DNA from 2 places in the Chryseobacterium fluminis genome. Region 1 is predicted to be linked to the other one. Evidence: riboswitches for the same ligand, from Rfam matches in the RefSeq annotation. Region 1 holds a riboswitch; the other holds the start of a gene.
What was found. A riboswitch is a leader RNA that binds a small molecule or an ion and turns the genes downstream of it on or off. The one in region 1 is predicted to bind S-adenosylmethionine.
Positions count from the first base shown of each region.

Region 2: it holds a riboswitch for S-adenosylmethionine, as region 1 does, so the genes downstream of both, ODZ84_RS13140 (TonB-dependent receptor plug domain-containing protein) here and ODZ84_RS15860 (SusC/RagA family TonB-linked outer membrane protein) in region 1, are expected to answer to the same signal.

Region 1 is NZ_CP111121.1:3,468,792-3,474,548, forward strand. It holds gene pckA (phosphoenolpyruvate carboxykinase (ATP)) at 108-1,727, shown strand; gene ODZ84_RS15850 (hypothetical protein) at 1,761-2,198, opposite strand; gene ODZ84_RS15855 (type II 3-dehydroquinate dehydratase) at 2,214-2,621, opposite strand; SAM riboswitch class I at 2,974-3,070, shown strand; gene ODZ84_RS15860 (SusC/RagA family TonB-linked outer membrane protein) at 3,154-5,601, shown strand; gene ODZ84_RS15865 (hypothetical protein) at 5,589-5,757, shown strand, end outside.
Region 2 is NZ_CP111121.1:2,882,893-2,888,649, reverse strand. It holds gene ODZ84_RS13150 (T9SS type A sorting domain-containing protein) at 1-31, shown strand, start outside; gene ODZ84_RS13145 (alpha-amylase family glycosyl hydrolase) at 342-3,176, shown strand; SAM riboswitch class I at 3,558-3,664, shown strand; gene ODZ84_RS13140 (TonB-dependent receptor plug domain-containing protein) at 3,759-5,757, shown strand, end outside.

The DNA.
Region 1 (5,757 bases):
TTTTTTATTTGCCATTCTGACTTATATCATTATATTTAAACCACCTTTAACAATTAATTAATATTAATTTTGTTATACCCAAAAAAGAAATAGAAAATATAAGTAAAATGAAACACGCTAAAATCATCCAGGATTTAGAAAAATTAGGGATTAAAGGAAATTACGAAATCGTTTACAATCCTTCTTACGAAGAATTGTATCAAGATGAAGTTTCTCCTGAAAATCAGGGCTTTGAAAAAGCTGAGCTTACGGAATCTGGTGCAGTATCAGTAAAAACAGGAATTTTCACAGGTCGTTCTCCTAAAGACAGGTATATCGTTCAGGATGATGTTACAAGAGAAACCATCTTCTGGGACGGTAAAGTAAATTTGCCTACTACAGCGGAAATTTTCCAGTCTTGTAAAGATTTAGTGCTGGACCAGCTTTCTGCCTCAAAGAAAATCTATGTCGTTGATGCTTTTTGTGGAACCAATACGGACACAAGACTTAAAGTGCGTTTCATTGTTGAGGTAGCATGGCAGGCGCATTTCGTTACCAATATGTTCATCCGTCCTTCTCACTACGAGCTTGAAAACTTCGGGGAACCGGACTTTACCGTGATCAATGGTTCTAAAACGACCAACCCGAACTGGGAAGCGCAGGAATTGCATTCTGAAAACTTTATCATGTTCAATCTTACGGAGAAACTTCAGATCATCGGAGGAACCTGGTATGGTGGGGAGATGAAAAAAGGAATGTTTGCCATGATGAATTATTATCTGCCTTTAAAAGGGATGGCTTCCATGCACTGTTCTGCCAACGTAGGTGAAGAAGGTGATGTTGCGCTTTTCTTCGGCCTTTCAGGTACAGGAAAAACAACTTTATCTGCAGATCCCAAAAGATATCTGATCGGCGATGACGAGCATGGATGGGATAACAATGGAGTATTCAATTACGAAGGAGGCTGTTATGCCAAAGTAATTGATCTTTCTGAGGAAAAAGAACCGGATATTTTCAGAGCCATCAAGAGAGATGCCCTTCTTGAAAATGTCGTGGTGAATAACGGGGTTGCCGACTATACGGATGGGTCAATCACAGAAAATACGAGAGTATCTTATCCGATCTATCATATTAATAAAATTGTTCTGCCTTCAAAAGCAGGACATGCCAAAAAAATTGTTTATCTGTCTGCGGATGCATTCGGAGTACTGCCTCCGGTTTCTGTTCTGGACGAAAACCAGGCTCAATATCATTTCCTGTGTGGATATACTTCAAAACTGGCAGGTACCGAAAGAGGAATCACGGAACCTCAGCCATCTTTTTCACCGGCATTTGGTGAAGCATTCCTGACATTGCATCCGACCATGTATTCAAAAACGTTGATCGGAAAAATGAAAGAGCACGGAGCTAAAGCATACCTTGTCAATACAGGCTGGAACGGGACAGGAAAAAGAATTTCTCTAAAAGATACCAGAGCGATTATCGATTCGATCATTGACGGTTCTATTGAAAACGCTCCGAAAACAAGAATCCCAATCATGAATCTTGAAGTTCCTACAGAATTACCGAATGTTTCTGAAGGAATTTTAGATCCCAGGGATTCTTACAGCAATGTGGCTGAATGGGAAGAAAAAGCAAAAGATCTTGCTGCAAAATATATCACAAATTTTGAGCAGTACTGCAATACTGAAGAAGGGAAAAAGCTTATTGCTTCCGGTCCTCAATTGCAGGAACAAACAACAAACTAAGTTACAAAGCCTCATCAGTTTGATGAGGCTTTTTTAATATTTTTTACAGTTTTCAAGTAGCTCGTTCTGTTCATCCAATTGATAAATTACTGATTGAATTGATTTTTCATTCAGGTTTTTGATGATGATGCAGTGGTAGGCGGAAAAATGGTTTTCGTCATTCAGCATCTGATCCAAATATTTTGGGGTGGTAAAAACGACCCAGTACCTGGCGCCGTTAACTAAATCGATACTCACTTCTATAAGATCAGATTCTTCATCCGTTATTTCGTCGTCTATATGAATTGAAACTATTTCCGGTTCATTGTTTAAATCAAAATACCATTTTGCATACCATTTTAATTTATTTTCATCATTTTGTATTCTAATATTCTGTGGATTAATTTCTATGATTTTGTATGACTTCCTCTTAGTCAGTTGACCAGCATATATTCCAACGTTTTTACAGTACACCGAATCGCTTACTTCCATGACAACATCGGGAAATTACTTTAAACTTAAGATAGCCAGACGATATCCATCCAATCCGAATCCAGACAGCACAGCATCCGTATTCGCTGCTGTTACAGACTTCTGCCGAAACTCTTCTCTCTGGTAAATATTGCTGATGTGAACTTCCACTTTCTGCTTCCTGATATTCTTTAAACAATCTGCGATCGCATAAGAGTAATGGGTGAAAGCGCCCGGGTTGATCACTACGGCATCAAAATCATCTTCCTGCAATCTGTTAATCAGTTCTCCTTCGATATTAGACTGATAATAGTATAATTCATGACTGGGAAATTCTGATCTTAAGATTTCCAGATAATTTTCCATTGAAGTTGTCCCGTAGATCTCAGGTTCTCGTGTGCCCAACAGATTTAGATTAGGTCCGTTTACAATTAAAACTTTCATTCTATAAAATTAATTAAGTTTTTTTATTTATGCCGCAGTAGTTACGATTGTTTTCAGAAAAAAATAAACGCAATATCTCGCAGATATCTATAGACCACTTTTTGATGTGATTCTGAAATCGTACCTGACAAAACCCACTACGTACATGAATTCGGGCAGAGATAAATTTTTCCATTGCATTATTTTTAATGATATTTCTCATATTTATTAATTTAACATTTTTACGTAAGTAGTTGTTTCATTGGTTTTTGGTTAAAAATTAACTTAATTTTTGTGAAATTATAATTAATTTTTCAAAAGTCTACTTGTTTTATAGACTAATTGTTTTTAGATTTGCAGACCTATTTCGATCGGCTTATAAAGAAAGATGGAGGGAACTGACCCTGTGAAATCTTAACAACCTGCACAAAGCAAGGTGTTACATTCAGCCTTTAAAGGAAAAATAAGCAATTGGTTAATCGTATTGATCGGTGCCCTTTGCTGACTATTCTGTAAAGGGTAAATTTTTAATATTTGGTATAAAAAACTGATTATGATTAACAAAGATTCAATTAATTCAAAAGTCTGGATTCCGCCGGTAGCGGCATTCTTTCTCGGGATAGCACAGATTAATGCGCAGCAGACAAAAAATGATACGCTTCATGAAAAAGAGATCGATGAAGTCGTGGTGGTCGCGTACGGAAAAGCAAAAAGGACAAGTTATACAGGTTCGGTAGCAACCATTTCCAGCGAGAAAATCAACAACAGACCCGTTACCAATATCACGAAAGCACTGGAAGGGCAGGTTCCGGGACTTCAGGCAGTAAGTTCTTCGGGACAGCCGGGTTCCACGGCATCAATAAGAATTCGTGGGATCGGTTCTGTCAGTGCTTCCAGCAATCCTCTGTTTGTGGTAGACGGGATTCCTTTCGACGGAAATATCAATTCAATAAGTCCTAATGATATCGAATCGATCAGTGTGCTGAAGGATGCGACAGCGAGTTCCCTGTACGGATCACGAGGAGCGAACGGAATTATCATTATTACGACAAAATCAGGTAAGAAAGGAGAAGCCCGCGTGAATTTTAATATCAGTCAGGGCTTTTCAGGCCGTGCTGTAAAAGATTATGAGCAGCTGAGTACCGATCAGTACTACGAACTGTATTGGGAAGCATTGAGAAACGGGTATAAGTCCAGCCAGATTTCTTCTCAGCAGGCAGCGCAGATGGCAACGGATAATTTAGTGAATGCATTAGGCATTAATCCTTATGGAGCCAGCTATACAAAACCGGTGGGAACAGACGGGAAGCTGGTAGCCGGAGCGACTCCTTTATGGAACGACAACTGGAAAGATATCTTGCAGAGAGTGGCTTCAAGGAACCAGGTGGACCTGGACATCAGCGGTGGAAATGAGAAGAGCAATTATTTCTTCTCTCTGGGATACCTCGATGATAAGGGAATTGCCATTGAGTCAGGATTTAAGAGATACAGTACCAGATTAAAAATTAATTCTGAAGTCAAAAAATGGCTGAACCTGGGAGCGAACTTAGCCTATACCAACAGTCTCCAGGAAGCGCCGCCTTCATCAGATTCCAGAACGGATAATGTGATTAATGCCGCGAGAATTATTCCGTCTTTTTACCCGTATTATGAAAGGAATGCAGACGGAAGCTATAGGCTGGATTCCAACGGAAACTATATTTACGATTTCGGAAAATACAGACCGACCAGTGCATTACAGAACGAAAATGCAGCAGCGACACTGCCTTTAGATAAAAATGAAAACAGGGAAGATAACTTTTCAGGAAAAGGTTTTGCTGAATTTACTTTCCTTCCGGAACTTAAATTCCGAACAAGTTTTTCGGTTGATTTAGTGAATTACAATGGTCATTATTACACCAATCCATTGTTGGGTGAAGGTGCGGAAATCGGAGGGTCGGTAACGAAAACCAATTCAAGAACGCTTTCTTATACTACGAGTAATATTTTGACATATGATAAAAAAATCGGACAGCATCACATTAATATTTTGGGTGGACAGGAATTTTACCATTACGAATATCAGACCATTTCAGGAAACAGAAGCCAGTTCTCACTTCCTTATTACTACGAGCCTAATGCGGCGGCCTTATTAGGAGGATTCAGCGGAAGCAGTGATCAGTTGGGATTGCTGAGTTACCTTGGAAAAGCGGAATACGATTATCAGAATAAATATTTCCTTTCCGGATCGGTGAGAGCAGATGGATCTTCAAGATTTTCTCCTGAAAACAGGTGGGGGACATTCTGGTCTGTCGGAGGTTCCTGGAAAGCATCCAACGAAACTTTTATTAAAAATTTAAATTTCTTCAACCATTTAACGCTTCGGGCAAGCTACGGTGGCCAGGGGAATGATAAACTGAGTACGTATTATGCTTACCAAAGTTTGTATGACTTTTACAATAATCTGGGCGAAGGGGGCACGGTTGCCAATAAATTGCCGACTCCGGATCTGAAATGGGAAACCAACCTTAATTTAAACGTAGGTTTGGAATTCGCGATTTTAAAAAACAGAATTAAAGGGAATGTAGAATATTTCCAGCGCCAGAGTAAAGACCTTTTATTCGGAATGCCTTTGGCGCCATCACTGGGCTTCACAGAATATCAGGCAAATATCGGGGAATTGAAAAATAAAGGTTTTGAATTTTCTTTATTCACAACACCAATTAAAACAAGCGATTTTGAATGGAATGTAGATCTTAATCTAAGTACTTTAAAAAATGAGATCACAAAACTTCCGAAAGGTTCTATTGTCAGCGGAACAAAACTGTTACAAGTTGGAGGATCCATCTACGATTTCTTCATTCCGGAATGGATGGGAGTAGATCCGACAAACGGAAATCCGCTTTGGAAAACCATAACGACTGATGCTGCAGGAAATACGGTGGAAGGAACGACCTCGGAATATGCGAAAGCTACAAAAACTTTGCAGGATCATCACTTCCTAAGGTTATGGGTGGTTTAACGACAAGCCTGGCTTATAAAAACTTTGACTTTTCAACGTTGGTGACTTTCAGCGTGGGAGGAAAGATTTTAGATACCGATTATACCATGTTAATGCATAACGGTAGTTCGGCAGGACGGGCCTGGAGTGCCGAGATGATCAACAGATGGACTCCGG
Region 2 (5,757 bases), 590 kb from region 1:
GAAACTCTCTGATAAAATCATTAAAAATTAAAATACCGGATAAAACGATGGACGAAAGAATCTGTCTTACAATAAAATAATGGGACTTCAACATCTTCTATAATATAATTATTTCAGAAGTTTGAAAAAAATAATAAAGGCCGCTTACACTCGTTGTGACGGCCTTTTGTTTTAAAATATTTTTCACTACAAATAAACAAAACGGAAGGCGCTGATGGTAATTGTAGAAATTGGGCAATCAAATATCTGGATCTTTGTGCCATGGTTTGATGAAAAAAAATTAATATTTTTCTAAAAATAAACTACATTCGTATAGATACTAACTGAAAAATCAAAATTTTATGAAGAAATTTTATTCCGGTGTTTTATTGCTGATGATTACGCTGGTCTTTGGACAGATCAGCTATACAATAACACCAAATCCGTTCAACGAAACGGACCAAATCACGCTTACGGTGCCCGGTAGTCAAATCGATGAATCGGCCTGGGGAGTTGTGAATCATGCAGTCTACATCTGGACGTGGTCGTTCGATACCAATTATCAGAACAGCCAGGACTGCCCTACAAACGGCAGCTGGAACAGCTCAAACGAGGCTAACAGGCTTACGTATAATTTAGGGACCGATACTTATTCATTAACGTTTACACCTGCTTCGTTTTACGCAAGAACGGGAATCGGAAGATTCGGCTTTTTATTAAAGGATAAAACAGGCGCGCATCAGACCTCTCCGGATATTTTTGTCAACGTAGGAGTGCTTGCTCTGACTATGACCAGTCCCGCAGCCAATAGCCTGACTTCAGTGATCGCAGGAAATTCAATTGCAGTCACTGCAACCACCAATGTAAATGCTCTTTTTCAGCTTAAGGCCAATGGAGTGGTAGTGCATTCGACCACAACACCTTCTGCTTCATATTCCTATAATTATACCGTTACAGAAGATGCGAATATGGAATTAATTGCGAGCCAAGGTGCGACATCCAAGAGTTCCTCATTTATCCTGCAGGTTCCGAGAAACGTCGTTTCAGAATCTGTTCCCAGCTGGATCAAACAGGGCATAAACTATGATCCGGCAGATCAGACAAAAGTTGGGCTGGCGCTGTATGCCCCATCTAAAAATTTCGTTCATGTCATCGGAAGTTTTAATAACTGGACAGTAAATGACACATATTTGATGAAAAGAGATACCTCGAATCCGGATTTATACTGGATCGAACTGTCGGGAATAACTCCACAGCAGCTATATACTTTCCAGTATAGAACCAACGATCTGAAAAAAGTGGCAGATCCTTATTCTCCACAGATTTTATCCTCGTATGATGACCAGTGGATCTCACCAACTACTTATCCGAACCTTCCTCAGTTTCCTCCGGGACAGGGTTTTGAAGTTTCGATGTTTAAAACAGGACAGACTCCGTATAACTGGCAGGTGACCAACTTCCAACGGCCTCCGAAGAATGACCTGGTGGTGTATGAGTTATTGCTCAGGGATTTCACTCAGGAAAAAAACTGGCAGTCCCTTATTAATAAGATCTCTTATTTAAAAGGACTCAACATTAATGCTGTTGAGCTGCTTCCCATTATGGAATTTGAAGGGAATCTTTCATGGGGCTATAATACCTCTTTCCATTATGCCTTAGATAAGGCTTACGGAACCCCGGAAAAATTTAAGGAGTTTGTCGATCTCTGCCACCAGAATGGTATTGCCGTGATCCTGGATGTGGCTTTTAATCATGCGACAGGAAGATCTCCGCTGGTAAGACTGTGGAATGTAGATCCCGATGGTGGCGGGTACGGAGAGGTAGCTGCCAATAATCCATATTTTAATACCGTTCCGAAACATTCCTATAATGTTTTCAATGATTTTAATCACTCAAGCAGCTCAACTAAATATTACGTTGAAAGATGCCTGCAGCAGTGGCTGACGGAGTATAAGATTGATGGTTTCCGTTGGGATTTAACCAAAGGCTTTACACAAAACTGTTCTGAAAATGATGAAGCCTGTACCAATGCCTATCAACAGGACAGGGTGGATGTGTTAAAATATTATGCAGACAGGCAATGGGCTGCTGATCCCAATTCTTATATGATTTTTGAGCATCTGGGAACAGATCAGGAAGAGCAGGAATGGGCAAATTACAGAATTGCAGAAGGAAAAGGAGTGATGTTATGGAACAAGCAGACCGATCCTTATAACCAAAATACGATGGGTTACAAAGAGAACAGCAATTACGATAGGATGAATCATGCGCTTCACGGCTTTACCAATATGCATGCTGTCGGTTACGGAGAGAGTCATGATGAGGAAAGGCTGATGTTTAAAAACCTTGAATATGGAGCAATAAACGGGTCTTATAGTGTAAAAGATCTTAATACGGCACTTACCAGAATGAAAACTTTCGGAGCAACGTTCTTTACCATTCCGGGACCAAAAATGATCTGGCAGTTTGGAGAATTGGGGTACGATTTCAGCATCAACAGATGTGCAGATGGATCCATAAATAACGGTTGCAGAACAGATGAAAAGCCTGTGGCTTTCACATTAGGATACGATACGAATGCCAACAGAAAAACGGTATATGATACCTGGGCACAAATTATTAACCTCAGAAATACCAATCCGGTATTCAAATCTAAAACCTATACGGTAGAGTCTAATAACCTCGCAAATGACCCGAATGGTCTTATCACAAGAATTTATATATACGATAATACGGTAAACGGTGTTAAAAATATCGTGGTGCTGGCCAATTATAATACCACCTCACAAAGTGTAGTCCCTTATTTTCCGTACACGGGACAGTGGAAGAATTTAATGGATAATACAATTTCAGATGTCACTTCCACGACAGCTCCCGTCACACTTCAGCCCGGGGAATTCAGAATTTTCGGTAACAATTCATCCACTTTATCCACAATAGATGAAAATGCAGGGAATAAGTTGTCTCTTCAGATTGTGGATAACCCGGTAAAAAACGGAGTGGCCAAGCTAAAGTACAATAAGGTGAAGAATGGAGAGGTTACTATATATGATATGAGCGGAAAAAAATTAGATTCGTTTAAACTTATCAGAGAGAATGGGATTGATGAAGTGAAAATAAATTATCCGGCAGGAGTGTATTTGGTTTATTTAAAATCAGATACGGGAATTGCTATTCAGAAAATGATGGTAAAATAGCCTGTGGATAAGTCTGTCAGTTCATTAAAAAGAGATCATGCGAGTGATCTCTTTTTTTGTTTATCCATATTTAATCCGCAATAAATGATAGGCTATCCACGCATTATTAATACCTTTTCCATATTTTACTCACATGGCTATCCGCGGAATGCATATCATTTATCCATCTGATACTAATAGCTTACTAAGACGTTTTCCATAGGTTATCCACGAATATAAATTTTAAAACTTTAGTTGATTTAGACTTATCAATATGCAATTCACACACTGCTGATAGCTAATTAACAGCTTATCCACAAGTTATTCACAATTGGTAATGATCGATTAAGCTGATCGGTTTCTATTTTTTGCCATATTAAATTATTAGTCTACCTTTGCAGTAGATTATCAAGAAAGGTGGAGGGATTTGGCCCTGTGAAACCTTAGCAACCGACACCATTCATCGATGTAAAGGTGCTAATTCCAACCCGATTGGGGGAAGATAAGTGAAGTCAATATTCTTATATTTATTCCATTTCTTGAACGATCTTTATTGGCGGTGCTGGCCGTCCGGGTATATTAATAATTTTAGAAAAACAAGAGATGAAAAAACTAAGCATATCTGTATTATTGCTTGGAGCAGTGTTGGTATCGGCTCAGGAAGAAGAAAAAGAAAAACAGATAGAAGATGTAGTCATAGTCGGTAACCGAAATGTTAAAAGGACAAAACTGGAAACACCTGTTCCGGTAGATGTCATCAATATTCAAAAAATTCAGCAGTCTGCGCCACAGACTACGGTTCAGGATCTCTTAAATTATATCATCCCGTCCTTTAATGCAGTGAGGCAATCATCCTCAGACGGAACCGAGCATATCGACCCGGTAACGTTACGCGGAATGGGTCCAGATCAGGTTTTAGTACTGGTGAATGGTAAAAGGCGCCATACCACTTCGTTGGTCAATTATCAGAATACGGTAGGCAATGGCTCGGTAGGAACAGATTTAAGTACGGTTCCTGTGATTGCGATCGACAGGATAGAAGTGCTGAGAGACGGAGCTGCGGCCCAGTACGGCTCCGATGCCATTGCCGGGGTTATTAATATTATTCTTAAAAAAAATACAGGTGCTTCCGCCAGTCTCAATTATGGAATTACAGGCAGGAATGATGGGGAAACCTACCAGGGCGGCATAAACTACGGAGCTTCGTTAGGAAAAGACAAAAGTTATATCAACCTGTCTCTTCAGCTGAACTACCGGGGAAAAACCACCAGAACGCAGAATCATAATCTGGACATTTACGGAGATAACTTTGCCTATGATTTTGCGGCCGACCCCGGTAAAGCAAGAGCGGATGATGATGCTTTAATTGCTCAGAACGGTTTGTCCCGTGACGACTTTAATTTCCAGATTGGTGACGCACAGATAAAACAGGCTCAGCTGTTCTTTAATTCGGAATATCCTGTTAATGACCAGTTCAGGATCTACTCTTTCGGAGGGTTCAGTATCAAAGAAGGGCAGGGCTTCGGATTCAGAAGGCTTCCCAACGAAAAATCAAATACGGTAGCTTCTATTTATCCTAATGGATTTCAGCCGACCTTAGGATCCAAAGTTTATGACATCTCTTACGCAGTGGGCGCGAAATATGACGTTAATCAATGGCTGTTTGACCTGAGCAACACTTTCGGAAGCAATACCTTCAATTATGATGTCAGCAATACGGTAAATGCATCATTAGGCGCAAAATCACCCACCAGTTTTTATGCCGGGGCACATAGTTTCCTCCAGAATACAGTCAATCTTGACGTATCTAAAAACCTCAACAGGTTTAATGTCGCATTTGGTGGAGAATTCAGGTTTGAGCAATATGAGCTTAAGGCAGGAGAAGAAGCTTCCTACGCGAGATATGATGTGAATGGAAATATAGCGGTTCCGGGAGCTACTGTGGAAGGGAATGGAGGGGCACAGTCCTTTATCGGCTTTTCACCGGAGAATGCTTTGAAAAAATCAAGAACTTCTACAGCTTTGTACGCAGACGTTTCTTATGATCTGAATAAAAAATTAAATATCGATGCCGCTGCAAGGTTTGAAAATTATTCGGATTTCGGAAGTATCCTGAACGGAAAATTAGCTGTCAGGTATGAATTTATTACAAATTATGCCATTCGTGGTGCGGTAGGAACAGGCTTCAGAGCGCCCTCTTTGCAGCAGCAGTATTTTAATAATTCCTATGCGGATATTTCAACCACAGGAAGCGGAATTGTAATAAAAGGGATTTTTAATAATGACAGTGAAGCGGCGAAGGTACTTGGCTTTGATCAGTTAAAACAGGAAACATCAGTAAACGGAAGTCTCGGATTTACCCTGAAACCTGTTAAAGGATTATTGATCACGCTGGATGGCTATCTGATTAAGGTAAAAGACAGAATCGTGATCACAAGTAATATTACAGATGACCGGTTAGCGGCTTACGGAGTCGAAAGTGCAAGATTTTTCGCCAATGCCATTGATACGGAAACAAAAGGAGTAGATGTGGTAGTTTCCTACGACTGGAAATTAGGAAAAGGAAATTTAAATATGAACCTTGCAGGAAATTATACCGAAA